4 regions of the Dactylosporangium sp. NPDC049742 genome follow, and region 2 is predicted to be linked to each of the others. Evidence: riboswitches for the same ligand, from Rfam matches in the RefSeq annotation. Region 2 holds a riboswitch; each other region holds the start of a gene.
The links. A riboswitch is a leader RNA that binds a small molecule or an ion and turns the genes downstream of it on or off. The one in region 2 is predicted to bind cobalamin.

Region 1: it holds a riboswitch for cobalamin, as region 2 does, so the genes downstream of both, metE (5-methyltetrahydropteroyltriglutamate--homocysteine S-methyltransferase) here and cobN (cobaltochelatase subunit CobN) in region 2, are expected to answer to the same signal.
Region 3: it holds a riboswitch for cobalamin, as region 2 does, so the genes downstream of both, bluB (5,6-dimethylbenzimidazole synthase) here and cobN (cobaltochelatase subunit CobN) in region 2, are expected to answer to the same signal.
Region 4: it holds a riboswitch for cobalamin, as region 2 does, so the genes downstream of both, AB0J72_RS25940 (ribonucleotide reductase N-terminal alpha domain-containing protein) here and cobN (cobaltochelatase subunit CobN) in region 2, are expected to answer to the same signal.

Annotation. Positions count from the first base shown of each region.
Region 1 is NZ_JBFANF010000016.1:109,846-117,562, reverse strand. It holds gene AB0J72_RS21635 (LuxR C-terminal-related transcriptional regulator) at 1-48, shown strand, start outside; gene AB0J72_RS21630 (hypothetical protein) at 45-326, shown strand; gene AB0J72_RS21625 (hypothetical protein) at 360-554, shown strand; gene AB0J72_RS21620 (hypothetical protein) at 1,075-1,440, shown strand; gene AB0J72_RS21615 (TerD family protein) at 1,395-2,774, opposite strand; gene AB0J72_RS21610 (Clp protease N-terminal domain-containing protein) at 2,872-3,588, opposite strand; gene AB0J72_RS21605 (helix-turn-helix domain-containing protein) at 3,664-3,882, opposite strand; gene metE (5-methyltetrahydropteroyltriglutamate--homocysteine S-methyltransferase) at 4,044-6,281, opposite strand; cobalamin riboswitch at 6,403-6,625, opposite strand; gene AB0J72_RS21595 (DUF4437 domain-containing protein) at 6,662-7,555, opposite strand; gene AB0J72_RS21590 (TetR/AcrR family transcriptional regulator C-terminal ligand-binding domain-containing protein) at 7,639-7,717, shown strand, end outside.
Region 2 is NZ_JBFANF010000101.1:143-7,859, reverse strand. It holds gene AB0J72_RS55425 (precorrin-2 C(20)-methyltransferase) at 351-1,859, opposite strand; gene AB0J72_RS55420 (precorrin-8X methylmutase) at 1,856-2,485, opposite strand; gene AB0J72_RS55415 (precorrin-3B synthase) at 2,590-3,729, opposite strand; cobalamin riboswitch at 3,815-4,037, shown strand; gene cobN (cobaltochelatase subunit CobN) at 4,077-7,628, shown strand.
Region 3 is NZ_JBFANF010000029.1:38,577-46,293, reverse strand. It holds gene AB0J72_RS30895 (zinc-binding dehydrogenase) at 1-836, opposite strand, end outside; gene AB0J72_RS30890 (dienelactone hydrolase family protein) at 847-1,515, opposite strand; gene AB0J72_RS30885 (MFS transporter) at 1,575-2,996, opposite strand; gene AB0J72_RS30880 (HAD family hydrolase) at 3,066-3,758, shown strand; gene AB0J72_RS30875 (helix-turn-helix domain-containing protein) at 3,787-4,737, opposite strand; gene AB0J72_RS30870 (MBL fold metallo-hydrolase) at 4,808-5,548, shown strand; cobalamin riboswitch at 5,777-5,981, shown strand; gene bluB (5,6-dimethylbenzimidazole synthase) at 6,019-6,639, shown strand; gene AB0J72_RS30860 (roadblock/LC7 domain-containing protein) at 6,695-7,204, opposite strand; gene AB0J72_RS30855 (hypothetical protein) at 7,201-7,539, opposite strand.
Region 4 is NZ_JBFANF010000022.1:84,085-91,801, reverse strand. It holds gene AB0J72_RS25965 (sugar ABC transporter permease) at 1-456, opposite strand, end outside; gene AB0J72_RS25960 (extracellular solute-binding protein) at 453-1,760, opposite strand; gene AB0J72_RS25955 (beta-galactosidase) at 2,019-3,974, shown strand; gene AB0J72_RS25950 (DeoR family transcriptional regulator) at 3,976-4,557, shown strand; partial or broken gene AB0J72_RS25945 (hypothetical protein) at 5,263-5,568, shown strand; cobalamin riboswitch at 5,568-5,747, shown strand; partial or broken gene AB0J72_RS25940 (ribonucleotide reductase N-terminal alpha domain-containing protein) at 5,898-7,271, shown strand; partial or broken gene AB0J72_RS25935 (ribonucleotide-diphosphate reductase subunit beta) at 7,274-7,717, shown strand, end outside.

The DNA of each region.
Region 1 (7,717 bases), on a different contig from region 2:
ACCCCGGCCGACGCCCTACGCCGCGCATTACCCGAACCGGACGCGTGACGACTCACGCCATCGGCGGACGCCTGCCGCGCCGAGCTCGGCGGACGCCTGCAGCGGCGAGCTCGGCGGACGCCTGCAGCGGCGAGCTCGGCGCCGCGCACCGCCAGCGTGAGTCGTCCGGCCCCCACCCGCGCCCGTCGAAGCCAGTCGACGAGGTCCTGCACCGCGACCTTGCGACCGCGCTGGGACGCCCCGCCTTCGACGACGCCTTCGCCGAGGGCCGCACCCTCACCCCGGCCGACGCCCTACGCCGCGCATTACCCGAACCCGACGCGTGACGACTCACGCCATCGGCGGACGCCTGCAGCGGCGTGCTCGGCGACGCGCACCGCCAACGCGAGTCGTGCGGCCACCATCTGCGCCTGTCGAAACCGGCCGATGAGGACCTGCATCGCGACCTTGCGGCCATGCTGGGACGGCCGGCGTTCGACGACGCCTACGCCGAAGGCCGCACCCTCACCCCGGCCGACGCCCTGCGCCGCGCATTACCCGAACCCGACGCGTGACGACTCACGCCATCGGCGGACGCCTGCCGCGCCGAGCTCGGCGCCGCGCACCGCTAGCGCGAGTTGTCCGGCCACCATCTGCGCCTGTCGAAACCGGCCGATGAGGACCTGCATCGCGACCTTGCGGCCATGCTGGGGCGTCCGGCGTTCGACGACGCCTACGGCGAAGGCTGCACCCTCACCCCGGCCGACGCCCTGCGCCGCGCATTACCCGAACCCGACGCGTGACGACTCACGCCATCGGCGGACGCCTGCCGCGGCGAGCTCGGCAGCGCTCGGTTGACCCTGCAGTCGGCGGCGGCCACGCCTGCTGCGGACGAGTCGGCGCCGCTTCGATTGACCCCGCCGGCGGTCATGCCTTGCGCAACGGCGTGGTGGGACGATGGCTGGGTGGAGCTCGAGTCGCTGCTGCCTGCCGGGGCGCGGTCTCCGGCGGACTACCTCCGGGCGGCGCAGGACCCCCGGGCTCGGCCAAGCCGGGCTCGACGCGCTCGCGGGCAGCGGGTATTCGTTCGTCCGGATGGCGGTGGCGCGGCGACCGCAGGCCGCTGCCGGCACGCTGGTGCGTGTGCTGGACGGCGATTATGAAACGTGGCAGTTCAACGATCTGCTGCGCGTTGTCGCCGGGCATCCCAATGCCGACCGTGGCGTGCTGCTGCGCGTCCTGCACCATGTCGTGAGGCTGCTCGAGGCGGCGGAGGTCCGGCCGTACGTCGCGGCGTTGGCCCTGGCGGGCCGGCACGAGCTCACCGAGGCCGAGGTGCTGCGGTTGGCGGCGTTGCCTGGGAGCTCGCGGCGGCTGCGGCGGCGGCTGCGGACGGTCGTCGCGGGGCGGGGTGGTCAGCTCTTGCCCGGGACGGTCACCCACTTGATGCCCCAGTTGTAGGCGGCGTCGACGGCGTCGTTGCGGTACTGGCCGGGGGCCTGGACGATGTACCGCGACTCGCGGCGGACGACGAGCTCGCCGTTGATGTTCTCGATGAGGAACAGGGCGGCGGCGCGGGACTCGACGGTGCATTCGTCGAGGCGCATCTCGATCGGGGCGCCGTGCTGGGGGAACAGGGTGGCGACGGCGTCGAGGCCGGCGAACGAGGTGGCGCCGGCGTAGATGCTCGCGAAGATGAGGATCCGGCGGAACTTGTCGGTGTGGTCGAGGTTGATGGTGAGGTTCTCGCCCGCTTCGTTGGCGCCGGTGCGGTCGTCGCCGTCGAGCATGATGTACGGCGGGCGGTCCAGCTCGCCGAAGCTGTCGCCGATCGGGTGGACGATGCCCTTCCGGCCGTCCATGAGCTCCCACAGGCAGCACAGGTCGAGGTCCAGGTCGGGCAGGTGGGCGGTCTTCTGCTTGCCGAAGAGGCCGCGCTTGCCGAGGGAGCGCATGCTCCAGTTGAGGTTGACCCGCAGCGAACCGGACCGGCCGCCCTGCTTGGCGAGCGACACCGTCGGCGCCTGCTTGGTCAGTGTCACCTTCGTCAACCGCACCGGCGCGGCGGGCGCTGCGGGTGCGACCGGCGGCGCGACAGGAGCCGGTGCCGCGACAGCAGCCGGTGCAGCGACAGGAGCCGGTGCAGCGACAGGAACAGGTGCCGCGACAGGAACAGGCGGCGCGACCGGGGGCGTCGGCGACATGGGCAGGTTCGAGGTGGGCGGCGGGTATGACGCCGGCTGCGCGGGAGCGGCGGGCGTGGGTGGGGGAGCGTCGTCGACCGAGATGCCGAAGTCGCGGGCCAGTCCCGCCAGCCCCGAGGCGTACCCCTGCCCGACCGCCCGGAACTTCCACTGCCCGGCCCGCCGGTACAACTCGCCGAAGATGAACGCCGTCTCGCTCGTGGCACCGGGGCTGTCGAAGCGGGCGACCTCCGCACCGCTCGTCGCATCGAGGAGCCGGATGTGCAGCCCCGGCACCTTCCCGAACGTGCCACCGTCGGCGGACGCGGCCAGCACGATCCGCTCGATCGACGGCTCCACCCGGCCCAGATCGACGAACACCGTGTCGGTGACCTGGGTCCCCGCGGTCGCCTTCCCCTCGTGCCGGACCGCGCCGGCCGGGTGCGACGGCTGGTTGTAGAACACGAAGTCGCTGTCGTCGCGGACTTTGCCGTTGACCAGCAGCAACGCGGAACCGTCGGCGTCGGGCACGCCGGCGCCGGACTGCCATCCCAGGACCGCGCGGACCGCCGGCGCCTGCACCGGCAGGTTGGCGCCCTTGAGCATCGACATGGTGAAACCCCTCCCCGTAGGGGCCAGTATGCCTAAAACGCCGTCCGGCCACCCGCCGCCGCCCTCACCCTGTAAGCCGTAAGACTGGACCGGGTCGTTACATCGTTTGGCCGGCGATGACGGCGGGGAGCGCGCCGGGTGAGGTGACCGTGCGGCCGGTGGTTCGCTGGTACCGGGCGACGAGGTCGTTGTGGCGCGAACGGTGCCACAGGCGGCGGTCCGCGCGGAGGATCAGGTTGCGCCGCGGCGGCGGGAAGGACCGGCCGAGGTCGGCGAGGAGCCCGGCGAGGTCCACGCCTGCGGTGTCGAGCGTCCAGGCGGCGCCGGGGTCGAGCGCCGTGAGCGCGAACGCGAGGTGCTCCGTGCGGTGGTCCCGCTCGCGGCGGGCGAGGGCGAGCCGGAGCGACGCCTCGAAGGCGGCCTGCGCGTCGAGCCCCATCGGCGGCCGCATCTGCGCGGCCCACCGCCGCGCCTTGGCCGCGCCGAGGGGCAGCAGCGGCTCCCGCCAGGTGACCCGGTCGAGGGTCGCCGGGGTGACACCCTCGAGGAGCCGGTCGACGTCGAGCCCGAGCGACCCGAGGACCTGGCGGTCGTCGGCGACGCCGGCCCCCAGCGGCGCGGCCCGGCACACGGCGTCGAGGACCGCGGGCTCGGTCGCGCCGTGCCGGGCGAGCACCGCGGCGACCTCGTCGGTGCCGGTGGTGAGCGCGAGCAGCAGGTGCTCGCTGCCGGTGCGGGGGTGGCCGAGCTCGCGGGCCCGCAGCACGGCGCGGCCCATGGTCCAGCCCAGGTCGGGGTGGCTACCGCGGAACATCAGTCCTCCTCGCGACGACGTTGCGATCGGTGATGGCGACCGGCGTTCGCGGTCGACGGCAGCAGTAGCGGCGCATCAGTCGTCGCCGGCGCTGCGATGCTTGCGGTGCACGGTCTGCTTGGTCACGCCGAGCCGCAGCGCGATGTCCTGCCACGACCAGCCGTCCCGGCGGGCGGCGGCGACCCGCTCGGCCTCCAGTTGCTCGGTCAGGCGGCGCAGGCGGGCGACGGCCCGCAGTGCGACGTCGTGGTCGCTGTCGTGCGCGGCGCGACCGAGCTCGTCGATCACAGTCATACCGTCAGCATAAGCTGACGCCGCCGACATCGTCAACATGTGCTGACGCCATCCCGATCGTCAACGAGCGCCGACGACCGGGCTTCCGCTGTACCGACGCCGCAAACGCCAACGGCACGTGCCGGCACCCACCTGAGGCGCCGGCACGTGCCACGGACGGGTCAGCCGGCGCGGACCTCGGCGGCGGCCGCGACGAGATGCCGCAGCGACGCCTCGACCTCGGCGTAGCCGCGGGTCTTCAGGCCGCAGTCGGGGTTGACCCACAGCCGCCGGGCCGGGACGGCCGCGACCGCGTGGCGCAGCGCCTCGGCCATCTCCTCCCGCGACGGCACCCGCGGCGAGTGGATGTCCCACACCCCGGGTCCGACGCCGCGCCGGTACCCGATGGCGGCGAGGTCGTCGAGCACCTCCATCTTCGACCGTGACGCCTCGATGCTGGTGACGTCGGCGTCGAGGGCGTCGATCGCGGTGATGACGTCGCCGAACTCGGAGTAGCACAGGTGGGTGTGGATCTGCGTGCCGTCGGCGACGCCGCTGGTCGCGAGCCGGAACGCGCCGACCGCCCAGTCCAGGTACGCCCCCTGTGCCGTCCGGCGCAGCGGCAGCGTCTCGCGCAGCGCCGGCTCGTCCACCTGGATCACCCGGATGCCGGCGGCCTCGAGGTCCCGGCACTCGTCGCGCAGCGCGAGCGCGACCTGGTCGGCGGTGCCGGCGAGCGGCTGGTCGGTGCGGACGAACGACCACGCGAGGATGGTGACCGGGCCGGTGAGCATCCCCTTGACCGGCCGGGTGGTCAGCGACTGGGCGAACGTGGCCCACCCGACCGTCATCGGCGCCCTGCGGGCCACGTCGCCGTGCAGGATCGGCGGGCGGACGCAGCGGGAGCCGTACGACTGCACCCAGCCGTGCTCGGTGGCGGCGAACCCGGACAGCTGCTCGGCGAAGTACTGCACCATGTCGTTGCGCTCCGGCTCGCCGTGCACGAGCACGTCCAGGCCGAGCTCCTCCTGCAGCCGGACGACCCGCCGGACCTCGGCCCGCATCAGCGCGGCGTAGCCCTCGTCGTCGAGGGTGCCGGCGGCCAGCGCGGCGCGGGCCCCGCGCAGCTCGGCGGTCTGCGGGAACGAGCCGATCGTGGTCGTCGGCAGGTCGGGCAGCCCGAGCAGTTCCTGCTGGCGGGCGGCGCGGGCGGTGGCGTCGCCGCGCCGCCGGTCCGCGGCGGTGAGGGCGGCGAGCCGGGCGCGCACCTCGTCGTGCCGCCACGCCGCCGGGGGCGGGGGCAGCGGCGCGGGCAGGTGGGCCGTGCCGTCGCGCAGCGCGCGGCCGAGGAGCACGACCTCGTCGACCTTCTGCCGCGCGAACGCGAGCCGCTCGTGCAGGCTCGGGTCGAGGCGCGTCTCGACGGACAGGTCCACCGGCACGTGCAGCAGCGAGCAGGACGTGGACACCGCCACGTGGTCGGCCAGGCCGGCGACGACCGCCCCGGCGGCGACCGCGGCGCGCAGGTCGGTGCGCCAGACGTTGTGGCCGTCGACGAGCCCCGCGACGATCGTCCTGCCGCCGAGGGGTCCGGCGGCCGCGAGCCGGTCGAGGTTGCCGGGGCCGGCGACCAGGTCGAGGCCGATCGCCTCGACCGGCGTGTCCAGCAGGGCCGGCAGCGCGTCGCCGATCTCGCCGAAGTACGTGGCGACGAAGAGCTTCGGCCGGGCCCTGAGCGCGCCGAGTCGGGCGTAGGTGCGGCGCAGCGCGTCGATCTCGTCCGGGCCGCGGTCGGTGGCGTAGGCGGGCTCGTCCAGCTGTACCCACGAGACACCCGCATCCGCGAGGGCGGCGAGGATCTCGGCGTAGACGCCGACCAGGTCGCCGAGCCGGGCGAACGGGTCGTCGCCCTTGGCCAGCAGCAGGAACGTGGCCGGTCCGACCAGCACCGGCCGGGTCTCGATGCCCAGGGCGCGGGCCTCGGCGTGCTCCCGCAGCGCCTTGGCCGGGTCGGCGGCGAAGACGGTGTCGGGCCCGATCTCCGGCACCAGGTAGTGGTAGTTGGTGCCGAACCACTTCGTCAGTTCGAGGGCGGGCTCGGCGTCCACGCCGCGGGCCATGGCGAAGTACGTGTCGAGCTTCGACAGCCCGAGCGCGGTGAACCGCGTGGGTGTCGCCCCGACCGCGACGGCGGTGTCGAGGACGTGGTCGTAGTAGGAGAACGTGTTCGACGGGATCGCCGCGAGGCGGGCGTTGCGCAGCGTCTGCCACACGTCGGCGCGCAGCGTCGCCGCCGTGCGCTCCAGGGTGTCCTCGTCGATGGCGCCGGCCCAGTAGGCCTCGACGGCCCGCTTCAGCTCGCGGTTTCCGCCGATGCGCGGGTAGCCGAGCACGGTGCTCAGCCCGAATGTGGTGCTCATGTGTCCCCTCGGTGCACAGTCACGACGGCCGGACTGGCACGGGGGGACGCCACCGGCCGCGCGCCGCGTGGCCGGTCGATGGCGTCGGCCGTCCCGCGCGGCCTCCGACCACCGCACGCCGGGCGGCGCGCGGTGCGCTGGCAGGTCTTCGGACTCGCGGGCGTGACCCTGGATGTCGTCCAGGGTCGCCTACTGGCCGTCGCTTCCCAGGCCTCGCGGCCCAGTGCTCAATGACGGCGGTCGTTCCCACTCACCGCTGCGGGGCAGTCCCGGATTCGCACCGGATTCCCTGTTGCCACGGCCGGTCCCGGAGGACCGGCCGAACCAGCTGCACTCATCACCATACATACGCACCGCCGCGGGAGCGGGTGTCGGCTGCGTCACTGGTGCGTGGGGTCGCTCCAGCGGCCGATGCTGCGGGAGCGGACCGGCTCGATGAACCGCGGCGCGGCGCTGTGCGGGAAGCCGTCGCCCCAGTTGGTGGCGTCGCCGTGCATCTGCACGCGGGCGTTGTCGGTGTACCAGTCGACGAGGTCCGCGTCGGAGCGCACGATCCACGTGCAGCCGGCCTCGGCGTCGGCGGTGAAGTCGCCGTGGCGGATCAGCGGCGGGCGCCAGAAGTACGTGCCGGGCCACATCTTGCCGAAGTTGTAGTCGAAGCCGCCGTCGAGGCAGTACGCCTCCTCGGAGCACGGGTGGTGCGCGAGCGGCACCTCCCGCCAGCCGGGCTTGGCCTTGATGAGCCGGGTGTAGAAGCCGGTCTTCTCGTCGCGGTGCAGCAGCTTGATGAACAGCCCCGGCACCGGCGTGCCGCCGAGGTCGAAGCGCATGGGGGAGCCGTCCTTGACGTCGATCCACGGCATCTGGGCGCTGTCGAGCACGACGAGCTTCTGGTCGGGCCGCACGGTTTCGCGGTCCTTCGTTTCGGGGTGGAAGTGCCAGTCGCCGTACTCGCGGAACAGCAGGATCTCCGTGCCGGCGGCCGCCGTGACCGGCGGGGTCCACACGCCGGCGGGCGCCGTCCAGTAGCCCTCCGGCCCGAGGACGGTGTCGCCGACGACGACCTGGCCGGACAGCACGAACCATTCGGTGTCCGCGTCGTGTACGCCGGCCGGCCGCGACCAGTCGCTGGTGAAGCGGACCTTCAGCGAGGCCGACCCGTCCTCCTCGTCGTAGCTGAGGTTGCGCTGCTCGGCGGTGCCGGCGGCGTGCTGGAACTCGGCGAGGTGCCAGATCAGGTCACGCTCGTCGACGATCTCCACGTGCGGGCGCATGGGTGCCTCCAGGCTCGGCAGCAGTTTCCGGTGCGGAATGTATCGCTTAATAGTTTCGCGTACAAGGTGTACCGTCAACGCTCGTGACCCGACCTGGCCGCCCCGCCGGCCCCACCTCCGACACCGAGACCGTCGTGCTGACCGCGGCCCTGGAGCTGCTGC
Region 2 (7,717 bases):
CGGCGGCTACCGGGACCCAGCTGAGCCTGGACCGCGACACCGAGCCCACGACACCGAGCCCGCGGCGCTGAGCCCGGACCTGCGAACCGGACCTGCGAACCGGACCTGCGAACCGGACCTGCGAACCGGACCTGCGGCGCGCAACGTCCCGCCACGAGGGCGGGTCAGGGCAGCGGCCGGAGGCGGTCAGAGGGCGGCAGCCGGGGCTGTCAGGGCAGTGGCCGAGGCCCGGCCAGAGGGCGGCAGCCGGGGCGGTCAGGGGCGACGTCCGGAGGCGGTCAGAGGTGCGGCGGAAGGTCAAGAAAGACAGAAGCGCGTGCAGGTCGGAAGCGTCGGAACCCCGGGCGGGGTCAGGGGTAGCGGCGGGGGGTGAAGACGACGGGGGCGCCGTCGCCGCGGGTCAGGGTGCGGGTCTGGGACGAGCCGACGATGAGCAGGGTTCGCATGTCCACTTCGGACGGGTCCAGGTCGGCGAGGCGCACCACGCGGACGCGCTCCTGCGGGCCGCCGACGTCGCGGCCCAGGACGACCGGGGTTTCCGGGGAGCGGTGGCGCAGCAGCAGGTCGCGGGCGGCCTCGACCTGCCAGGTGCGGCTCTTCGAGCCCGGGTTGTAGATGGCGATGACGAGGTCGGCGCCGGCCGCGGCCTCGAGGCGGGCGGCGATGACGTCCCACGGCTTCAGGCGGTCGGACAGTGACAGCACGCAGAAGTCGTGGCCGAGGGGGGCGCCCGCGCGGCTCGCCACCGCCTGGGCGGCGGTCAGGCCGGGCAGGACGCGCACCGGGACGTCCTTCCAGCGGGGCTCGGCGGCGATCTCCAGTACCGCGGCCGCCATCGCGAACACGCCCGGATCGCCGGACGACACGACGGCGACGCGGTGGCCGTCCTTCGCGAGGGACAGGGCGAACTCGGCGCGCTCCGACTCGACCTTGTTGTCGGAGGCGTGCCGGCGCTGGCGGGGGTTGGCCGGGATCCGGGCCAGGTACGGGGCGTATCCGACGAGGTCGGAGGCGGCCTCGACCGCGGCCAGGGCCTCGGGGGTGAGCCAGTCCCGGCCGGCCGGGCCGAGCCCGACGACGACGACCTCGCCGGCGGCGACCGCGGGCGGCGTGGACCGCAGCGCCGACGCCGTCTCCTCGTGCATGCGGCTCGGCAGCAGGGCGAGGGAGAAGTACGGCACCTCGGCCGGGTCCACAGTGGACAGAGGGGCGACGCGCTCGTTGGCGGTGGTGGCGCGCTCGACGTACCAGGCGTCGTCGAGGCGGCCGGCGCGCTCCAGGGCGTCCCGGACGGCCCCGAACGTGCGGCCGAGCTTCATGACGGCGGCGGAGTCGGTACTGGCGAGCCGCGCGGCCAGGTCCTCGACGGGCAGCGTGCCGGGCAGCACGGTGAGCACCTCGTCGCGCTCGACGAGGGGGCGGCCGAGCACCGCGGACGCGCCCGAGACCGAGGTGACGCCCGGCACGACCTCCGTCGCATAGGCGTGCGACAGCCGCTTGTGCATGTGCATGTACGAGCCGTAGAAGAACGGGTCGCCCTCGCAGAGCACGACCACGTCACGGCCGGCGTCGAGGTGCGCGGCGAGCCGGGCCGCCCACGCGTCGTAGTGCTCCTCGATGAGGGCCCGGTAGTCGCGGACCTCCTCGGTGGTGACCGGGTAGACGAGCGCCTCTTCGATCTGGCCGTCGCGCAGGTACGGCGCGGCGATCGACCGGGCGATGCTGCGCCCGTGGCGGGCGCTGTGGAACGCGACGACGGGTGCCGCGGCGATGAGCCGGGCCGCCTTCACCGTCACGAGCTCCGGGTCGCCGGGGCCGAGTCCTACGCCGTACAACCGACCGGTGTCCACTGTGGTCATTCCTTCTCGTCCGCGATGGCGTTGACGGCGGCGGCCGTCATCGCGCTGCCGCCCCGGCGGCCGTGCACGACCAGGTGCGGCAGGTCCGACGCCGCGAGCGCGACCTTCGACTCGGCCGCGCCGATGAACCCGACGGGGATGCCCAGCACGGCCGCGGGCCGGGGCGCGCCGGCCGCGATCATCTCCAGGAGCCGGAACAGCGCCGTCGGCGCGTTGCCGATGGCGACGACCGCGCCGTCGAGCCGCGGGCCCCACAGGTCGAGGGCGGCGGCGCTGCGGGTGGTGCCCAGCTCGTGGGCGAGCGCCGGGACCCGCGGGTCGCGCAGCGTGCACAGGACCTCGTTGTCGCGGGGCAGCCTGGCGCGGGTCACGCCGGAGGCGACCATCTCCGCGTCGCACAGGATCGGGGCGCCGTCGCGCAGGGCGGCGCGGGCGAGGCGCACGACGTCCGCGCTGTACCCGACGTCACCGGCGAGGTCGACCATGCCGCACGCGTGGATCATGCGGACGGTGACCTGGGCGACGTCGGCGGGCAGCGCGGACAGGTCGGCCTCGGCGCGGATCGTCGCGAACGACCGCCGGTAGATCTCCGCGCCGTCCTTGACGTAGTCGAAGCCACCGTCCATGACGGACCCAAAGCCACCGTCCGTGACGAAACCGGAGGCGCCGCCCGCGACGGCACCGGAGGCGCCGCCCTGGACGGCGCCGTCTGCGACGGACTCCTGAGCCGTCATGACAGCACCCGGTAGCCGTCGGCGGTCGCGAGCATCTCCACGTGCCTTCCCTTCGGTGCGCCGCAGCGCCGTTCGCAGCCGACCCAGTGCACCGGCAACGCATGGTCGAGACCGCCGAGGACGGCCGCGCGGGCGTCGGCGCGCACGTCGGCGAGGGCCTTCGCGCAGCCGGGCCGGCCGGCGCACGCCGTGACCCCGGCCCACGGCGTCGCGGGGTCGGTGCCGAGGCCGGCGGTCGTCAGCAGTGACTCGAGACGTCCAGCTTCTTCGACCGGCACGTCGGGCACGACGACGGTCCGCCACGGCGTGACGATGATCTCCCCCGGCGCCGCCGCGACGAGCGCCGCCGACTGCTCCGGTGTCAGCAGCCCGAGTGGTACGACCACCGTCAGCGCCACCAGTCCCCCGACCTGCGGGGTCCGTCCGACCGCCGGCCCGGGCGAGCCTGCGAACTGGTCGACGGCTGTACCGAGGGCGAACCCCAGGCGATCCGCGACCCGGGCCGGGCCGTCGGCCAGCTCGGCCAGCCGCCACGCGGTGCCGCCCTGCGCCGCGCGCTCGTCCAGGAACGCCCGGGACGCCCGGAGCAGCAGCTCAGCGGGGTTCTCCCCGGCCCGGCCCGCGGTGGGCAGCCCGGCGAGGAGGAGGCGGTCGCCGTGCAGGCCGACGTCGCCGCCGAGCGGGGACACGTCGCCGCGCCCGTCGTCGACGGTCACCAGGAACCGGCCGGGCAGCGCCGCCAGCGCGGGGTCGGCGCACAGCCCGGCGTCGAACGCGGCCACCACCGGCCGCACGTCCAGCTCGCCGAGGCCGTCGCGGCCGCTGAGCGGGCTGGCGATGATGTTGCGGACCCGCTCGTGGGTGTCCGACGGCAGCAGCCCCGCGGTGGTGAGCCTGGCCGCCAGCTCCGGCGACGCGTCCGGCCGCAGCCCTCTGATCTGCACGTTTCCGCGCGAGGTGAGCTCCAGGGCGGGGTCGCCGAGGTCCGCGGCGGCGGTGCGGAGGACCGCGAGGGCGGGGACGGGCAGCCGCCCGCCGGGCAGCCGGACGCGGGCCAGGCCACCGTCGGCCGCCGCGTGGACCTGCACGGCACCCGGGCACCGGTCCGGAGCGTCGCGTCCACTGGCAGCCTGCACGCGCCGGATACTACTGCGCAGCACCCCGCCCGACCCAAGGAAGCCGACCCCAAGGTGGGTCGGGCGAGCTTGACTCAAGGAAGCCGTGACCGGCAGAGTTGGCGGTGCTGTACGGCGACGTGTGGAGGAAGCCGGTGTGAATCCGGCACGGTCCCGCCACTGTGACCGGGGAGTGGACCTCCGACGACGGCCACCGGGCCCAGCGCCCCGGAGGCCGGAGACGACGGCCACCGGGTGCGAGCCCGGGAAGGCCGGAGGCGAGCGCCGATCCGGGAGCCAGGAGACTCTCCGCCGCCGGAACCTTTCCCGACCGACTTGGGGCGCGGACCCCGAGGGAGGACCCCGGCGTGATCCTGCTGCTGTCGACGTCCGACACCGACCTGCTCAGCGCCCGTGCGAGCGGCGCGGCGTTCCGGCTGGCCAACCCGTCCCGCCTCACCGTGGCGGAGCTGCCGGCCCTGGCCGACGGCGCCGACCTGGTCGTGGTGCGGTTCCTGGGCGGCTACCGCGACTGGCAGGAGGGGTTCGACACGCTGCTGCGCCTGCCGGCGCCGGTGGTGCTGCTCGGCGGTGAGTCGCTGCCCGACGCGGAGCTGATGCGCCACTCGACGGTGCCCGCCGGCGTCGCCGCGGAGGCCCACGCCTACTTCACCGAGGGCGGCCCCGCCAACCTCGCCGAGCTGCACAACTTCCTCTCCGACACGGTCCTGCTGACCGGCCACGGGTTCGCGCCGCCGGTGCAGACCCCCGCGTGGGGCGTGCTGGACCGGGAGTCCACGGCTGACGGCCCGACCGTCGGGATCATCTACTACCGGGCGCACCACCTGGCGGGAAACACCGCGTTCGTGGAGACGCTCTGCGAGGCCGTCGAGGACGCGGGCGGCCGGCCGCTGCCGGTGTTCGCCTCGTCGCTGCGGGCCGCCCCGGCGGAGCTGCTCGACACGCTGCGGCAGGCGGACGCGCTGGTCGTCACGGTCCTCGCCGCGGGCGGCACCCGGCCCGCCGACGCGCAGGCCGGCGGCGAGGACGGGGCGTGGGACGTCGGCGCCCTGGCCGCGCTCGACGTGCCGATCCTGCAGGGGCTGTGCCTCACGAGCTCCCGCGACACCTGGGACGCCAACGATGATGGGCTGTCGCCGCTGGACACCGCGACGCAGGTCGCGATCCCGGAGTTCGACGGGCGGATCATCACGGTGCCGTTCTCGTTCAAGGAGATCGACGCCGACGGGCTCACCGTCTACGTCGCCGACCGGGAGCGGGCCGGCCGGGTCGCCGGGACCGCGGTCGCGCACGCCCGGCTGCGGCACCTGCGGCCCGAGGACCGCAAGATCGTGCTGATGCTCAGCGCGTACCCGACGAAGCACGCGCGGATCGGCAACGCGGTCGGCCTGGACACGCCCGCGAGCGTCGTGCGGCTGCTCGAGGCGATGCACGCGCAGGGGTACGTCGGCGCCGACGGCTTCCCGAAGGACGGCGACGCGCTGATGCACACGCTCATCGCCGCCGGCGGGCAGGACGTGAACTGGCTCACCGAGGACCAGCTGCGCGGCAACCCGATCCGGATCTCCGCCGCCCGGTACCGGAGCTGGTTCGACACGCTCCCGGCCGACCTGCGGGAGGGGATGGAGCGGCACTGGGGGCCGGCGCCCGGCGAGCTGTTCGTCGACACGTCCCGCGACCCCGGCGGCGAGATCGTCCTCGCCGCGCTGCGCGAGGGCAACGTCGTGGTGATGGTGCAGCCGCCGCGCGGCTTCGGGGAGAACCCCGTCGCGATCTACCACGACCCCGACCTGCCGCCGAGCCACCATTACCTGGCCGCGTACCGGTGGCTCGCCGACGAGTTCGGCGCGCACGCGGTCGTGCACGTCGGCAAGCACGGCAACCTCGAGTGGCTGCCGGGCAAGACGGTCGGGATGTCCGCCTCGTGCGGCGCCGACGCGGCCCTCGGCAACCTGCCGCTGATCTACCCGTTCCTGGTCAACGACCCAGGTGAGGGCACCCAGGCGAAGCGGCGGGCGCATGCCACCCTGGTCGACCACCTGATCCCGCCGATGGCGCGCGCCGAGTCGTACGGTGACATCGCCCGCCTCGAGCAGCTCCTGGACGAGCACTCGACGATCGCGGCCCTCGACCCCGCGAAGCTGCCGGCGATCCGCGGGCAGATCTGGACGCTGCTGCAGGCGGCGCGGCTCGACCACGACCTGGGCCTGGCCGACCGGCCCGGTGACGACGGGTTCGACGAGCTGATCCTGCACATCGACGGCTGGCTCTGCGAGATCAAGGACGTCCAGATCCGCGACGGGCTGCACGTCCTCGGCGTCGCGCCGACCGGCGAGGCGCGGGTCGACCTGGTCCTCGCCATGCTGCGGGCCCGGCAGCTGTGGGGCGGCGCGGTCGCGCTGCCCGGCCTGCGCGAGGCCCTCGGCCTGACCGAGGGCTCGACCGCGCGCGTGTCGGTCGACGAGGCCGAGTCGCAGGCCCGCGCCCTGGTGGCGGAGATGGAGTCACGGGGCTGGCCCACCACCGACATCTCCGACATTTCGGATTTGCCGGATGTGGTACGGGTGCTGGAGTTCGCCGCACGGGAGATCGTGCCGCGGCTGTCCCGTACCGGCGACGAACTGACGATGGTCCTGCATGCGCTGGACGGAGGGTATGTCCCGGCGGGGCCGAGCGGGTCGCCGCTGCGCGGGCTGATCAACGTCCTGCCGACCGGGCGCAACTTCTACTCCGTCGACCCGAAGGCGATCCCGAGCCGGCTCGCGTGGGAGACGGGTCAGGCGATGGCCGACTCGCTGCTCGCCCGCTACAAGGCAGACCACGGTGCGTGGCCGCGCTCCGTCGGCCTGTCGATGTGGGGCACCAGCGCCATGCGCACCGCCGGCGACGACATCGCCGAGGCGCTCGCGCTGCTCGGTGTCCGGCCCGTCTGGGACGACGCGTCCCGCCGGGTGGTCAACCTGTCCCCCATCGACCTCGCCGAGCTGGGCCGCCCCCGCATCGACGTCACGATGCGCATCAGCGGCTTCTTCCGCGACGCGTTCCCGCACGTGGTCGCGCTGCTGGACGACGCGGTGCAGCTGGTCGCCGCCCTGGACGAGTCCCCCGACGACAACTACGTCCGCGCCCACGTCGCCGCCGACGTGGCCGCGCACGGCGACGAACGCCGCGCCACGCTGCGCGTCTTCGGGTCCAAGCCGGGCGCGTACGGCGCCGGCATCCTCCCCCTCATCGACAGCCGCAACTGGCGCGACGACGCCGACCTGGCCGAGGTGTACGCGGTGTGGGGCGGCTACGCGTATGGCCGCGACCTGGACGGCCTGCCCGCCCGGGGCGACATGGAAGGCGCGTACAAGCGGATCAGCGTCGCGGTCAAGAACACCGACACCCGCGAGCACGACATCGCCGACTCCGACGACTACTTCCAGTACCACGGCGGCATGATCGCCACCGTCCGCGCGCTGACGGGCCGCGCCCCAGCCGCGTACGTCGGCGACAGCACCAACCCCGACGCCGTGCGCACCCGCACCCTGAGCGAGGAGACCGCCCGCGTCTTCCGCGCCCGCGTCGTCAACCCCCGCTGGCTCGCCGCCATGCGCCGCCACGGCTACAAGGGCGCCTTCGAGCTCGCCGCCACCGTCGACTACCTGTTCGGCTTCGACGCCACCGCCGGCGTCGTCGCGGACTGGATGTACGAGAAGCTCGCCGAGTCCTACGTCTTCGACCCCGAGAACCGCAAGTTCCTCGACGAGTCCAACCCGTGGGCCCTGCACGGCATCACCGAACGCCTCCTGGAAGCCGCCGACCGCAACCTCTGGGAACACCCGGAGCAGTCCACCCTTGACGCCTTGCGCCAGGTGTACCTCGAAACCGAAGGCGACCTCGAGGACGGCAAGTAGCGCAGTCTGTGCTTCCGCCCCACCGCTGCCGCGGCGGGTCCCGGCGGGGATTCTCACCCGCGCCCCAATGCGCCGCTCCGCGGCGCACT
Region 3 (7,717 bases), on a different contig from region 2:
GCGGTCAGGTCCAGCAGCTGCCCGAGGGGCCCGGCGAACGCGTCCGGGCGGGTGAGGACGGGGCGCAGCCAGAAGCCCGCCACGGCGACGCTGCGGTCGGCGAGGAGCGAGGGGTCGACGGGCGGGCGGCCGAGGCGGGACGAGTCGCCGTAGGTGACCAGCCGGCCGAGCGGCGCGAGGACCTCCAGCGCGGCCGTGAACGCGGGCCCGCCGGTCGACTCCAGCACGACGTCGACCGGTGCGCCGCCGTTGGCGGCCAGGACGCGGGCCGGGTAGCCGCCGGGGTCGCTGTCGACGGCCGTGTCGGCGCCGAGGGACACGGCGAGGTCGCGCTTCGCGGGGCTGGACGCGGCGGCGATGATCCGGCCCGCGCCGAGGTGCCGGGCCAGCTGCACCGCGAGGGTGCCGACGCCGCCGGCGGCGGCGTTGACGACGACCGTCTCGCCGGGGCGCAGGGCGGCGCTGCCGTGCAGCAGGTGCCACGCGGTGAGGCCCTGCACCAGCAGCGCGAGCGCGGCGCCGTCGGCGACGGTGTCCGGCACGTCCACGGCGTCCACAGTGGACACGACGGCGCGCTCCGCGTAGCCGCCGCCGGCGAAGGTGAGCGCCGCGACCCTCCTGCCGCCGGTGGTGCGCCCCACGACCTCGGTGCCGGGGATGAACGGCAGGGTCTGGCCGCCGCTGTACGTGCCGAGCGTGCGATACGTGTCGGCGTAGTTGACGCCGGCGGCGCTGACGTCGACGAGCAGCTGGCCGGGGCCGGGCTCCGGGTCGGGGACGTCGGTGAGCGAGAGGACCTCGGGGCCGCCGAAGCGGTCGCAGCGGATGGCGCGCATGCGTCCAACCCTACGAGGCCGTGATCAGCTCCAGGATCCGCCGCCACGCGTCGGCGGCGGGCTCCGGGCGGTACGTGGGCGGACCGGGCAGCAGGAACGCGTGCGGCGTGTCCGGGTAGACGACGACCTCGTGCCGCACGCCCGCGTCCCGCAGCGCCGCGGCGACGGTGGCGACGTCCCCGGGCGGCACGACGTGGTCGGCGCCGCCGACGAGGAACAGCAGGCGGCCCGTGATGGCCGGGGTCAGCGTCACCGTCGGCTCGGGGCGGCTGATGGGTATCTGCGTGCCGGTGAGCCAGCCCGGGTACAGCACCGCGGTCGCCCCCAGCCCGAGCCGCGCGGCGGCGAGATAGGCGGCGTGCCCGCCCACGCTCAGCCCGACCATGCTGACGCCGGCCGGGTCGCCGCCGAGGACGTCGACCGCCGCCGCGACGTCGGCGACGACCTCGTCCCGGTCGAGGCGGTGCAGCAGCTCGAAGCCGCGGGCCCGCCCCTCGTCGTCCTGGGGGAGCTCGACGCCGGGTGCGCTGCGGCGGTACAGGTCGGGCACGGCGACCAGGCACCCCTCGGCGGCGAGCCGGTCGGCGAACGCGCGGACCGACGCGTCGATCCCGAAGAGCTGATGGCCGACCACGACCCGGTGCTGCGGACCGGTCGACGCCGGCCGGGCGATGTACACGCCGGCCACGCTAGCCATCACGCATCAACGGCGACCAATAGCGAGGCCGATGCCGGCGATCAGTCCCCGGATGGCACCCGCGACGGGCGCCCGGCCGCGACGGGCGACGGGCCGGGCGCGTCCCGGGGCCGGTCGCGGTCGAGGGCGGCGAAGAGCAGGCCGAGCGCGGCGAGTCCCAGGCACAGCGCCGCGCCGCGGGCCATCGCGTCGGTGTGACCGCCGGGCGCGGCCGCCGTCGCCAGGAAGATGCCGCTGACGGCCGCGATGCTGACGCTCGCGGCGAGCCGCTGCGACAGTTGCAGCAGCGCGGCGCTGAGCCCGTTGGCGCCGGGCGGCGCGTGGGACAGGGTCAGCGCCTGGTTCGGCGAGTTGACGAAGCCGCCCGCCGCCCCCGTCACGAACTGCCCCACCGCGAGGGCCCACACCACCTGCCCTTCCGGAAGGAGCTCGACCGAGGCGATCGAGGCCGCGATGCCGGCCACCGCGACGCCGAGCGCGACCGTGGTCCCCCGCCGCCGCAGCCCCGAGGCGAGCGCCGACGTCAGTGTGAAGCCGACCGCGCTCGGCAGTGCGATCGCCGCGGCGGCGAGCGGCGGGTGGTGCAGGCCGTCCTGCAGGTACAGCGACAACACCAGGTTGAGGGCGAGGGTGGCGCCGAAGTAGCACATGGCCACGAGCACGCCGAGGACGTAGCCCCGGTTGCGGGTCAGCGCCGGCAGCAGGATCGCGGTGCGGCCGAGCGCGGTCCACCGGCGCTCCCACGCGAGGAACGCCACCAGCCCCGCGCCGGCGGCGAGCAGCCACCAGGCGCCGCCGCCGGTGCCGGCGAGCGGCAGCAGCGCGGCGAGGGTGGTGCCACCGAGCAGCAGCAGGCCGCCGAGGTCGAGGTCGCCGGTGTGGCCCGCGGGCCGGCCGGGGGGCAGGAAGCGCAGTGCGAGGGGGATCGTCACGACCGCGAACGGCAGGTTCGCCAGCAGGACGAGCCGCCAGCCGGACCCGGGCCCGGCCGCCTGCAGCACCGCCCCGCCGAGCAGCGGCCCCAGCATGCCGGCGACCCCGCCGACGAAGGCGTAGGCCCCGAGCGCGCGGGCGCGGGCACGCCCGCGGAACAGGTCCTGGAACAGCCCGATGATCTGCGGGTTGACGGTGCCGGCGCCGAAACCCTGCACGAGCCTGGCCGCGGCGACGACCCAGCCGTGCCGGGCGGTGGCGGCCGCGATCGCACCCGCGGCGAACACGATGAGGCCGCCGACGAAGAGCAGCCGCCTGCCGTACAGGTCGCCGAGCCGCCCCGCGGGCACCAGCGCCAGCCCGAACGTCAGCGAGTACCCGGCGAGGATCCATTGCAGCGACGCGGTGCCGGCGTGCAGCGAGCCGCGCAGCGCGGGCACGACCACGTTCAGCACCGACTGGTCCAGCAGCGTGGTGAACCCGGCGCCGAGGCAGACCGCGACGACCCACCGCGCCCTGACCCCTTCCACCGGGCGATCGTATACCTGCTTTTCCGATAGGAAATAGGGTTATGAACGTCACCCCGTAGAGTGCGCGGCGTGAAGCTGTGCGGCGTCCTGCTCGACCTCGACGGCACCCTGCTCGACCACGAGGCCGCCGTCAGCGCGGCCCTCCTGCGCTGGCTGCCCACGATCGGGGTCGAGCCGGACGCCGGCACCCGGAGCCTGTGGGCGACGGTCCAGGAGCGGCACCTCGAGGCGTGGCGGGCCGGCCTGGTCACGTTCCAGCAGCAGCGCCGCGGCCGGCTCCGCGACTTCCTCGCCGCCGTCGGCACCCCCTGCGAGGACGACGGGCGGCTCGACACCCTCTTCTCCGGCTTTCTGCTGATGTACGAACAGTCGTGGGCCGCCTACCCCGACGCCCGCCCGGCGCTGGCGGCGATCCGGCAGGCCGGACTGCGCACGGCCGTCCTCACCAACGGCATCGAGGAGCAGCAGACCGCCAAGCTCGCCCGCATCGGCCTGCGCGACCTCGCCGGCCCCGTCTACACCGCCGAGACCCTCGGCCTGTTCAAGCCCGACCCCGCCGTCTTCACCGAGGCGTGCCGCCGCTGGGGCCTCGCCCCGGAGACCGTCGTGAGCGTCGGCGACCGCCACGACCTGGACGTCCTGCCCGCCCGCGCCGCCGGCCTGCGCGCCGTCCACCTCGACCGCCCCGGCACCGCCCCACCCGGCGAGGCGCACCGGATCGGCTCACTGCGCGAGCTGCCCGCCCTCCTGCTCCCCCACTGAGCCGCCGGACCGCCGAGCCGGGGCGGCGTCAGGGGGTGCGGAAGCTGGCGCGGTACGAGTGCGGCGGGATCCCGACCTGGCGGCGGAAGTGGGGGCGCAGGGCGACGCCGTCGGTGAAGCCGCACGCGCGGGCGACCGCGTCGATGTCCAGGTCGGTGGTGGTCAGGACGTGCTGGGCGCGCAGGACGCGCTGCTGGAGCAGCCAGCGCAGCGGGGACGAGCCGGTCGCCTGGCGGAAGCGGCGGTCGAACGTGCGGCGGCTCAGGTGGGCGGTGGCGGCGAGGCGGTCGACGTCCAGGGCCGGGTCGTCGAGGTGTTCCAGGGCGAAGCGCATCGCGTCGCCCACGGCGTCGCCGGCGCGCAGCCGCGGGACCGGGCGCTCGATGAACTGGGCCTGCCCGCCGGCCCGGTGCGGGGCGACGACGAGGGCGCGGGCGGCCGCTTCGGCGAGCGCCGGGCCGTGGTCGCGGCGCAGCAGGTGCAGGCAGGCGTCGAGGCCCGCGGCGCTGCCGGCGCTGGTGACGACCGGGCCCTCGTCGACATACAGCACGTCCTCGACGACGTCGACCGCGGGGAAGCGGGAAGCGAACTCGGGCAGGTGCCGCCAGTGCGTCGTGGCGCGGCGGCCGTCGAGCAGGCCGGCCTCGGCGAGCACGAACGCGCCCAGGCACAGCCCGACCACGGTGGCGCCCTCGTCGTGCGCGCGGCGGAGCCGGTCGAGGATGCCGGGCGCGACCGGCGCGCCGCCGGGCACCCGCCAGCCGGGCACGACGACGACGCCGGCGGTGTCGAGGTCGTCGAGGTCGTGCGGGGCGGTGAGGGCGATGCCGGCCGTCGTCGCCAGGGGGCCGGGGTGCTCCCCCACGGTCCGCACGTCGAAGACGGCCGCGACGCCGAACACCCGGGGCGCCACGGCGACCTCCAGCATCGGCGCGCCGTCGCCGATGAGCACCCCGACCGTCGTCGCCGAGCGCGTCATGGCTCGATCGTATCGGAGGATGGCGTTCCAGCCACTGCCGGCGGGCGCCGGGACCGGCGAAGGTGAAGCCATGACGATGCAGTTCCAGCGATTCGGCGGCCCGACCGTGGTGTTCGGCGTCGGTGGCGTCACGTTCATCACCGACCCCACGTTCGACCCGCCCGGGCAGTACCCGCTCGGCAGCCGCGTGCTGACCAAGACCGAGCCCGCTGCCGGCACCCCTGAGGACGCCGGCGCCGTCGACGTCGTGCTGCTCTCGCACGACCAGCACCCCGACAACCTCGACACCCTCGGTCGTGCGTTCGCGGCGTCGGTACCGGTGGTGCTCAGCACCCCGGCGGCGGCCGCCCGACTGGGCGGCCAGGTCACCGACCTGGAGCCGTGGTCCCACACCGACCTGCCCCGCCCCGGCGGCGACGGCCACGTGCGGGTCACCGCCGTCCCCGCGCAGCACGGCCCCGACGGCACCGAGCACCTCACCGGCCCGGTCACCGGGTTCGTCCTGCACGGCGACGGCCTGCCGACCGTCTACGTCAGCGGCGACAACGCGTCGCTGGACGTCGTCGCCGCGGTCGCGGAGCGCTTCCCGTCCGTCGACGTGGCGATCCTGTTCGGCGGCCGGGCCCGCACCGCGCTGCTCGGCGACGCCGACCTCACCCTCGGCGCGGCCGGGATGCTGGCGGCGGCCAGGCTCCTGGACGCGAAGACCGTGGTCCCGGTCCACGTCGACAGCTGGGCCCACTTCACCGAAGGCATCGCCGACGTCCGCGCCGCCTTCGAAACCGCGGGCAGCGCACACCTGCTGCGGTAGCACATCGAGACCGCCGCGGGCGACGCGCACCACCCCGGTAGCCGCGAGACCGCCGCGGCCGACGCGCGCCCGCCGCGGTAGCCGGGACCGGCCCGGGCCGCCGCCGGCGCTCGCGTTCCACCTCGTCGAGGACGGCCGGCTCACCACCCACTACCGGCTCTGTGTGCCCTGAGCCCCGGCGGTCCGCAATCGCCGCGGCCCGGCCGGGCCGCCGCGTATGCTGCCGGACGGCACGAACTGAAGCGAGGTGCCCCGGGCGACCGGGGAGAATCGGGAAGCCGGTGTGAATCCGGCACGGGCCCGCCGCGGTGATCGGGGAGCTGCCGTCCATGCGCACCAGCGGTGCGCGGTCACTGGCCCCAGGGCTGGGAAGGCGGACGGTGCAGGCGTTGATCCGAGAGTCCGAAGACCGGCCTCGCGGTCACCGGCCGTCCGTGACGGGCGGCCACGAGCAGCGGGAGCCTGCCCTGATGAGCACCGACCTGTACGACGTCGTGCACCGCCGCCGCGACGTGCGCGGCCAGTTCAACGGCGCGCCGATCCCCGGCGACGTCCTCGACCGCGTGCTGGGCGCCGCCCACGCCGCGCCGAGCGTCGGCCTGTCCCAGCCGTGGGACTTCGTCCTCGTCCGCGACCCCGCCCTGCGCGGCGCCTTCCACGACCACGTCCGCACCGAACGCGACACGTTCGCCGCGACGCTGGACGCCGACCGGGCCGCGGCCTTCGCCCGCATCAAGATCGACGGTGTGCTGGAGTCGACCCTGTCGGTGGTCGTCACGTACGACCCCGGCCGCGGCGGCCCGGCGGTCCTCGGCCGGCACGCGATCGCCGACGCCGGCCTCTACTCCGTCTGCCTCGCCATCCAGAACCTGTGGCTGGCCGCGACCGCGGAGGGGCTCGGCGTCGGCTGGGTGTCGTTCTACCGCGAGCCGTTCGTCCGTGAGCTGCTGGGCGTCCCGGCCGGCATCCGCCCGGTCGCGTGGCTGTGCCTGGGCCCGGTGACCCACCTGGAGTCCGTCCCCGACCTGGAGCGGCACGGCTGGCGCCGCCGGGCCCCGCTCGCCGACGCCGTGCACCACGACCGCTGGTGACCGGCGCCGCGCGGGGCGGGCACAGCGCCGGGCGGGACCGGGGCCGGGGCGGGGCTCAGAGCAGCGCGGCGAGCTGCTGGCAGGTCGGGCGGGCCTCCAGGTGCAGGCGGGCGACGTTGAGCCCGTCGCTGCCGAGCACCGCGAGCAGCGTGCTGCCGTCCACGGCGTACACGGTGAAGTAGCCGCCGTCGTTGCGCATGGTCGCGTCCCGGAACGGTGACTGCCCCAGCACCAGCGCCACCTGCCGGCCCAGGCCGAACGTCGTCGCCGCCAGCGCGGCCGCGTCGTGCGGCTCGGTGCCTCCGCCGGCGTCGTACGCGCCCAGGTCATAGGTGACCAGCAGGCCGTCGACGCCGGCGAGCACGCTGCCGCGGACCCCCGGCACGCGCAGGCGCAGGTCCGCCATCGCGGCGCGCACCGGGGACAGGGCGGCGTCGAGCGGCTCCGGCCGCGCGCCCAGCCGCGGCTGCTGCAGCTGACCGACGCCGCCGCCGCCGGGCTCGAGGCTCTCCCTGCGCGGCAGGCCGTCCGCGTCGGGGGCGCCGCCGAAGAAGCTGGACGTCACAGTTCGAGGCCCTCTTCGATCGCGCGCAGCTGGTGGCGGGCCAGCGCGAGGTTGGCGCGCGCCTTCGCGAGCGCGACGTACAGGAACAGCCCGTGGCCGTTGCGGGAGTGCAGCGGCCGGATGATGTGGTACTGGCTGTCGAGCGTGATGAGGATGTCCTCGATCGGCTCGCCGAGACCGAGCATCTCGATGGTGCGCAGCTTCGCCCGTACGACGTCGGTGTTGCCGGCCGCGGCCACCGTGATGTCGAAGTCGGCGCCGCCGCCGAGGGTGCCCAGCGTCATGCCGCTGGTGTAGTCGACGAGCGCGACCGCGAACGCCCCCTCGATGTTCATCGCGCTCTTCAGCGCGACGTCCAGGTTGTTGCTCAATCCATGCCTCCTGAGCTGGTGCGGGTGCCGCGGCCAGCCTCGCACGAAGCAATCTTTCCCCGCACCATTCGACGCAGCTTTTGGCCGGTCGGCTCATCGTCGGCTGACTTCTCAACCGATCCGCCGGTCACTGCCGGTGAGC
Region 4 (7,717 bases), on a different contig from region 2:
CAGTTCCTTCAGCAGCCACTGTCCCGGCCCGACCGACGGCAGGTACATGAACCCCCACATGAGGCTCGCGATCACCGCCGGCACGGCGTACGGCATGAAGATCGAGATCCGGGAGAAGGCGCGGGCCCGGGCCCGCGGGACGTCGAGCAGCAGCGCGAAGAGCAGCGCGAGCCCGACCATGGTGGGCACGAGCACCAGGCCGTAGAGCAGGACCCGCACGCAGCTCTGCCAGAACTCGCCGTCGTTGATGACGGCCTGATAGTTGGCAAATCCGGCGAAGGACTCCGCCCGGGCCCGGGCACCGAGCCCGAGCCCGGAGACCTGCACCCGGCGCAGCGACAGGTAAACGGTGTAGCCGATCGGCGCGACCATGAACAGGGCGAACAGGCCGATCGCCGGGGTGAGGAAGGCGTACGGCACCCGGCTGGGCACTGTACGCGCGGAGCGGCGTGTCATTCGGAGACCTTGAACCCGTTCTTCTTCAGGTCGTCGACGGTGGCCTTCTGCATCTGGTCGACCGCCGCGGGGAACGGGGTCTTCGCCGTGATGGCCTTGGCGAAGGTGTCCTTGTAGGTGGCGTAGGTGACGTTCACGTTCGGGCCCCAGGTGACGCCCGCCGCCGAGTTGGCGATCTGCTGGGCGAGCTTGTAGAAATCGGGCTGGTTGCTGAAGAACGCCGGCGCCTTCGACAGCTCCCCGCCGGACTGTGCGGCGGTCGCGGCCGGGTAGATGCCGCCCTCCTTGATCAGGCCGGCGACCGCGGTCGGGTCGGTGTTGAGCCAGATGGCGAACTTGGTGGCCTGCGCAATGTTCTTGGACTTCGCCGCGACGGCCGTCGAGGAGCCGCCCCAGCTGCCGGTCTTGTGCTCGCCGGCGGTCCACTGCGGCATCTCCGCGATCTTCCACTTGCCGGCGGTGTCGGGGGCGTTGCCGGACAGCACGCCGGGGCCCCAGACGGCGCTGGGCCAGGCGATCAGGGTGCCGTCGTTGAGGGCCTTGTTCCACTCGGGGGTGTACATCGGCTTGTTGTCGATCGCGCCGGAGGCGACCAGGCCGCCCCAGTACTCGGCGAGTTTCTTGGTCGCGGCGTCGTTGACCTGCACGGACCAGGTCTCGCCGCTGACGCCGAACCACTTGGCGCCGGCCTGCTGGGCGAGTCCGGCGAACCAGCCCGGGTCGCCGGCGGAGAAGGTGGTCAGGTAGCGCTTCGGGTCCTTCTGCCGGACCTGCTTGGCGACCTCACCGAACTCGTCCCAGGTGGTCGGCACCTTGAGGCTGAGCTGCTCGAAAACGTCCGCGCGGTAGTACAGCATCATCGGACCCGAGTCCTGCGGGATCGCGTAGACCGCGTCGGTGCCGAGCGTGATCGTGCTCCACACGCCGGGGGCGAACTTGCCCTTCGCGTCGGCGGAGTACTTGCTGAGGTCAGCCGCGGCGCCGTTGCTGACCAGCGTGGGAAGCGCCTGATACTCGGCCTGGAAGAGATCCGGCGGGTTGCCGGCCTTGTTGGCCGTGAGGACCTTCGTGACCTCCTCGTCACCTTGCGCCTGCTTGCTGACGGTGACGTGGATGTCGGGATTGGCGGCGTTCCACTGGGCCACGACCTTGTCGATGCCGGGCACCCACGACCAGAAGGTCAGCTCGACCTTGCCGGTGGCCGTGTTCTGGGGCGTGCCGTCGTCGCTGGATCCGCAGGCGCTGGTCAGCAGCAGCGCACTCGCGGTTGCGACCGCGAACAACGTACGGAGTTTCGGGGTCATCTTGGTCTCCAACGTGCGTAGGTCACCGCGGCGACGAGGGCGAGCGGGAGAAACGAAACGGCCGTGTGACTACGGCGCTCCGGCACCCTCCGACAGACGTCCATCGCTGCGGCGATCGGGGTGAACGACCGGGAGCGCTCACAGTTTTGGCCGTCCTAGACGTGCTGTCAATACATTGCGCGGAGGTTAATTCACGCGTGATGCCTGCGCTATGCTGCCGCTATCGAACCGGGAGCGTTCACAGCCAGGAGTCGCAAGATGGACCAGCTTCAACCGTCGCCGTGGTTTCCCCGCGGTCTCGATGCCATCGCCTACGGCGGCGACTACGCCCCGGAGCAGTGGCCTGAGGAGGTCTGGGCCGAGGACGTCCGGCTGATGCGGCAAGCCGGTGTCAACCTGGTCAGCGTCGGCATCTTCAGCTGGGCGATGCTCGAGCCCACCGAGGGGCAGTACACCTTCGAGTGGCTCGACAGAGTTCTGGAGCTCCTACATGCCAACGGGATCCGCGCGGACCTCGCCACGCCGACCGCGGCTCCGCCGCCGTGGCTGACCTACCGCTACCCCGACGCGCGGCTCATCGACCGCGAAGGCCACGTCCTCGGACAGGGCGGCCGGCAGAGCTTCTGTCCCAGCTCGGCTGAGTACGCGCGGGCCGCCGCCACGATCACCGAGCAGCTGGGCCGCCGCTACGGCGAGCATCCGGCGGTCGCGCTGTGGCACGTCCACAACGAGTACGCGGGCGTGAACCCGCACTGCTACTGCCCAGGCTGCGCCGAGGCGTTCCGCGGCTGGCTGCAGGACCGCCACGGCGACCTGCCGACGCTCAACGCCGCATGGGGCACGACGTTCTGGAGCCAGCGCTACAGCGACTGGGCCGAGATCGAGCCGCCACACGCAGCGCCGACACCGGTGAACCCGGCGCAGCAGCTGGACTTCTTCCGGTTCTGCTCCGACGTCCATCTGGAGAACTTCCGGCGGGAGCGCGACATCCTGCGCGGCCTGTCGCCCGAGGTACCGGTCACCACCAACTTCATGATCGCCAACTGCAAGTGGGTCGACTACTGGAAGTGGGCCGGCGAGGTCGACGTCGTCGCCAATGACCACTACCTGCAGGCCGAACGCGACGATCCGCACATCGAACTGGCCATGTGCGCGGACCTGACGCGCAGCCTCGCCGGCGGAGCGCCGTGGATGCTGATGGAGCACTCCACGAGCGCCGTGAACTGGCAGCCCCGCAACATCGCCAAGCGGCGCGGCGAGCTGGCCCGCAACAGCCTGGCCCACCTGGCCCGCGGCGCCGACGCGGTGCTGTTCTTCCAGTGGCGGGCCTCGCGGTTCGGGGCGGAGAAGTTCCACTCGGCGATGCTGCCGCACGGCGGGACCAGCACCCGGATCTGGCGCGAGGTCACCGAGCTCGGCGGACGCCTCGCCGGGCTGGACCGGCTGCGCGGCACCCGGGTCAAGGCCGACGTGGCGATCGTGTGGGACTGGGAGTCGTGGTGGGCGCTCGAGTTGGAATGGCGCCCATCCGTGGACCTGGCATACCGCGAGCGGATCGAGGCGTACTACACGGCGCTGTGGAAGGCCCACCTCACCGTCGACTTCGTCCACCCAGAGGCGGCCCTGAGCAGGTACCCGCTGGTCGTCGTACCATCGCTGTACCTGACGACGGCCGCGGCGGCGAAGAACCTCGACGCATACGTCACCGGCGGGGGAACGCTGCTCGTGTCGTACTTCTCCGGCATCGTCGACGCGAACGACACCGTGCACGGGGATGCGCATCCGGGGGCGCTCCGCGACCTGCTCGGCGTGACCGTCGAGGAGTTCCTGCCGCTGCGACAGGGCCGGCACATCGAGCTCTCGGACGGCACGGCCGCCGATGTGTGGGCCGAGGACCTCGTCGTCGACACCGCGGAGGTCGTGCTGACCTACACGGACGGACCGGCGGCCGGAGGTCCGGCCGTCACCCGCAAAGCGCACGGTGGCGGCACGGCCTGGTACGTCTCGACCCGCCCGGACGCGGCCGGCCTCGAGCGACTGCTGGCCCGGATCCTGCCTCAGGCAGGGCTCCCGGTCCGCCACGACGTGCCCGAAACGGTCGAGGTCGTGCGGCGCCCGCCGTTCGTCATCGCGATCAACCATGGCGAGCACGCCGCTGAAGTCGGCGGCCGCGTTGTCGAGGCCGGTGCGGTAACGGTGATCGAGGAGGCCTGACGTGCTCATCGAGACGCGTCGCGCCGGGATCGTCGCGGCGACCCGCGAACTCGGCGGCATCGGCCTGCACGAGCTGAGCGAGCGCTTCGACGTGTCGATCCCGACGATCCGCCGGGACCTGGAGGTGCTCGCGGATCGCGGGCTGTTGCACCGGGTCCGCGGCGGAGCCATGCCGATCGGCGAGGAGCAGCCGGCACGGCCAGCGCATCGGCCGGCCCCGGACGAGGTCCAGGAGGCGCTGGGCCTCGTCCAGCCGGGCATGGCGGTCGGGATCTCGGGCGGCCCCAAGGCAGTGCGGCTGACGGAACTGCTCGACGACGTCGCCGGCCTGACCGTGGTGACGCCGATGCCGATCGTCGCGGCCGCCGTGCGCAACGAGCGCACAACGGTCCTGCTGATCGGCGGAATCCGTACCCCCGGCGGCAGTCACGCCGGGCCCCAGACCGAACGGACGCTGCAGGCGCTGAATCTCGACATCGCGATCGTCCAGGTGCTGAGCCACCCGGCCCATGACACCCTCGCCGCCGCGACCGACCGGGCCTTGCTGGAGCGCGCCGCCCAGCGCGTGCTCCTGCAGCCCTGACCGCGCCGAACCTGTGCCCGTTCGGGGTTCAGGATGTTGGGCTTGCTGAGCGCCGAGGCATCGACCGAGGTCATGTCACAGCCGCCCGACTTGGCGTTGTACAGGACATGGTCGGCCGCAATCAGGGGGTCACCGCCCAACTGTGCCACTGGGCATACGCGGTTCGCTCGTCGAACCACCGGCCCTGAGCCGAGGCGCCGAGGCAGGCCAAATGAACCAGCTCACCGACCACTTCGACGCCTGGCGACGCCATAACATCGCGGGCGTCCTGGCGACACTGACCGACGACTGCGTGATCATCGAGTGTTACGGGCCGACCTACCGCGGCCGACACCGCGTCGAGCAATGCCAACAGCACCGGCCTCGCCGCGCAGGCGCTGCGCGTCGCCGGGCGGCCGGTCGCATGGCTCAAGGCCCGCGGATTCCTGCTCGGCCTGCAGGTGCGCTGCTCCGGCCCGGCCGCCGACCGCGGCGCGATCGCCTACACGACGACCGGGTTCGACCCGGCCACCGCGATCCGCCCGACCGCGCAGGCCGTGCCTGGGTCTGACCGGCGCCAGCTTCGCCACCCTCACCGCCGCCGGCTCGCAGGCCGCGGCGCCAACCCTGGCGTGTGCCGCGTGAACCGGGCCATGGCGCAGGGCATAAACCGTGTCGCGGAGGTGGCTCGCCGGGCTCTGCGCGGCGTTCGCCGTCACCGGCGCGCTGGTCCTTGCCGACCCGGCACCGCAGGCGGCGCACGCCGCCGCGTGCGCGCCGGGCACCGGGGTCACCGTCGTCGTGGACTTCACCACGTTCGGCGGCGGCGTCCAGAAGGGCTGCCGGCTCGGCGACCCGCCGAATGACCTTGCCGCGTTGAGCGGCGCCGGGTTCACCGTCACCGGCACCCAGCGCTGGGGCCTCGCCTTCATCTGCCGGATCAACGGCAAGCCCACCGCCGCCACGGAGCCGTGCGTCAACACCCCGCCGGCGTCGGCGTACTGGTCCTACTGGCACGCAGTGCCCGGCGGTGGTTCGGCCGCGCTTCGGTGCGGTCGTGGCAACAGGGAACCCGGTGTGAGTCCGGGACTGCCCCGCAGCGGTGAGTGGGAACGAACGCTGTCATTGAGCACTGGACCTTCCGGGGTCTGGGAAGCGACGGCCAGTAGGTGACCGGAGACGGTCGCGCCCGCGAGTCCGAAGACCTGCCAGCGCACCGCGCGCCGAGGGCGGCGTGCGGTGGTCGGATGCCGCGTGGGACGGCTGACGCCATCGCCAGGTGCTCCTCGCGTGCGCCTTTCTGTGGCGGGCTTCCCCCTGCGTCCATCCGGTGGTGATGAGCAGGCGACGAGGGGGAGCACATGACGGTGACGCAGGACCAGGCGACGGCCGGGAAGGCGCCGGAGCAGCGCCGGCACGCGATGCAGGTCCGCAAGCGCAACGGCGACCTGGAGCCGGTCGACGTCAACAAGATCGTGAAGGCGGTCGAGCGGTGGGTCGCCGACCTCGACGAGGTCGACCCGCTGCGGGTGGCGACGAAGACGATCAGCGGTCTGTACGACGGGGCGACGACGGCGGAGCTGGACAAGCTGTCGATCCAGACGGCGGCGGAGCTGATCGGTGAGGAGCCGCAGTACTCGCGGCTCGCGGCGCGGCTGCTCGCGGCGTACGTCGACAAGGAGGTCCGCGGGCAGGGCGTCGCCAGCTTCAGCCAGGCGATCCGGCACGCGCACCAGCAGGGCCTCATCAGCGACGACACCGCGGCGTTCGTGGCGCGGAACGCCCGCAAGCTCGACGATGCCGTCGAGGTCGACGGTGATCTGCGCTTCGAGTACTTCGGCCTGCGGACCGTCGCCGACCGGTACCTGCTGCGCCACCCTCTGTCCCGGCTGGTCGTGGAGACCCCGCAGTACTGGCTGCTGCGCGTCGCGTGCGGGCTGTCGCAGACGCCGGGTGAGGCGATCGGCTTCTACCGGCTCATGTCGTCGCTCGCGTATCTGCCGAGCTCGCCGACGCTGTTCAACTCCGGCACCGCGCACACCCAGATGTCGTCGTGTTTCCTGGTCGACTCGCCCCGCGACGAGCTCGACTCGATCTACTACTACCCGTCGCAGCAGGCCGCCGCGTCCAACCCACGCTGGCGGCCGGTCGGGCTCGGCCTCATGGGACTGCAGGACGCGTTCTTCGCGCTGCGGCTGCCGTTCGACTCCCCCGCCGCCCGCGAGCTGTCGACGCGGGTGCAGGAGGAGATCTACCTCACCGCCCTGGAAGCGTCGGCGGACCTGGCGGAGCGGTTCGGGCCGCACCCCGCGTACGCCGAGACCCGTGCCGCCGGCGGCGAGCTACACCCGGACCTGTGGGGCGCACCCACCGACGGTGAGCGCTGGGCCCTGCTCCGTGAGAAGGTCGCGGCGAGTGGGTTGCGCAACTCGCTGCTGATCGCGATCGCGCCGACCGCGACGATCGCGTCCATCGCCGGGTGTTACGAGTGCATCGAGCCGCAGGTGTCCAACCTGTTCAAACGCGAGACCATGTCGGGTGAGTTCCTGCAGCTCAACACGTACCTGGTGCGGGAGCTCAAGGCCCGCGGGCTGTGGACCGCGGCGATCCGCGAGCAGATCAAGCGCGCCGAGGGCTCGGTGCAGGACGTCGCCGACCTGCCCGATGACGTGCGCGAGCTGTACCGCACCGCCTGGGAGCTGCCGCAGCGGGCCCTCATCGACCTGGCCGCCGCCCCTACCTGAACCTCCTGGACACGTACGTCACCGACGACGCCGAACGGACCGCGGCGTTCGCCGCCGTGGAGAACATCCCGTCGATCGCGCGGAAGGCCGAGTTCTGCTTCCGCTGGATCGACTCCCTCGGCGACCTGCACGAGCTGAAGACCCGCGACGACCGGCGCGCGTTCCTGCTCAACCTCATCTGCTTCGCCGCCTGCATCGAAGGGTTGTTCTTCTACGGCGCCTTCGCCTACGTGTACCACCTGCGCTCCCGCGGCCTGCTGCACGGCCTCGCCTCGGGCACCAACTGGGTCTTCCGCGACGAGTCGATGCACATGGCCTTCGCGTTCGACGTCGTCGACACGGTACGGGCGGAAGAACCCGACCTGTTCGACTCCCAGCTGGAGGCGCAGGTCCGCGAGATGCTCGCCGAAGCGGTCGAGTGCGAGGTGCAGTTCGCC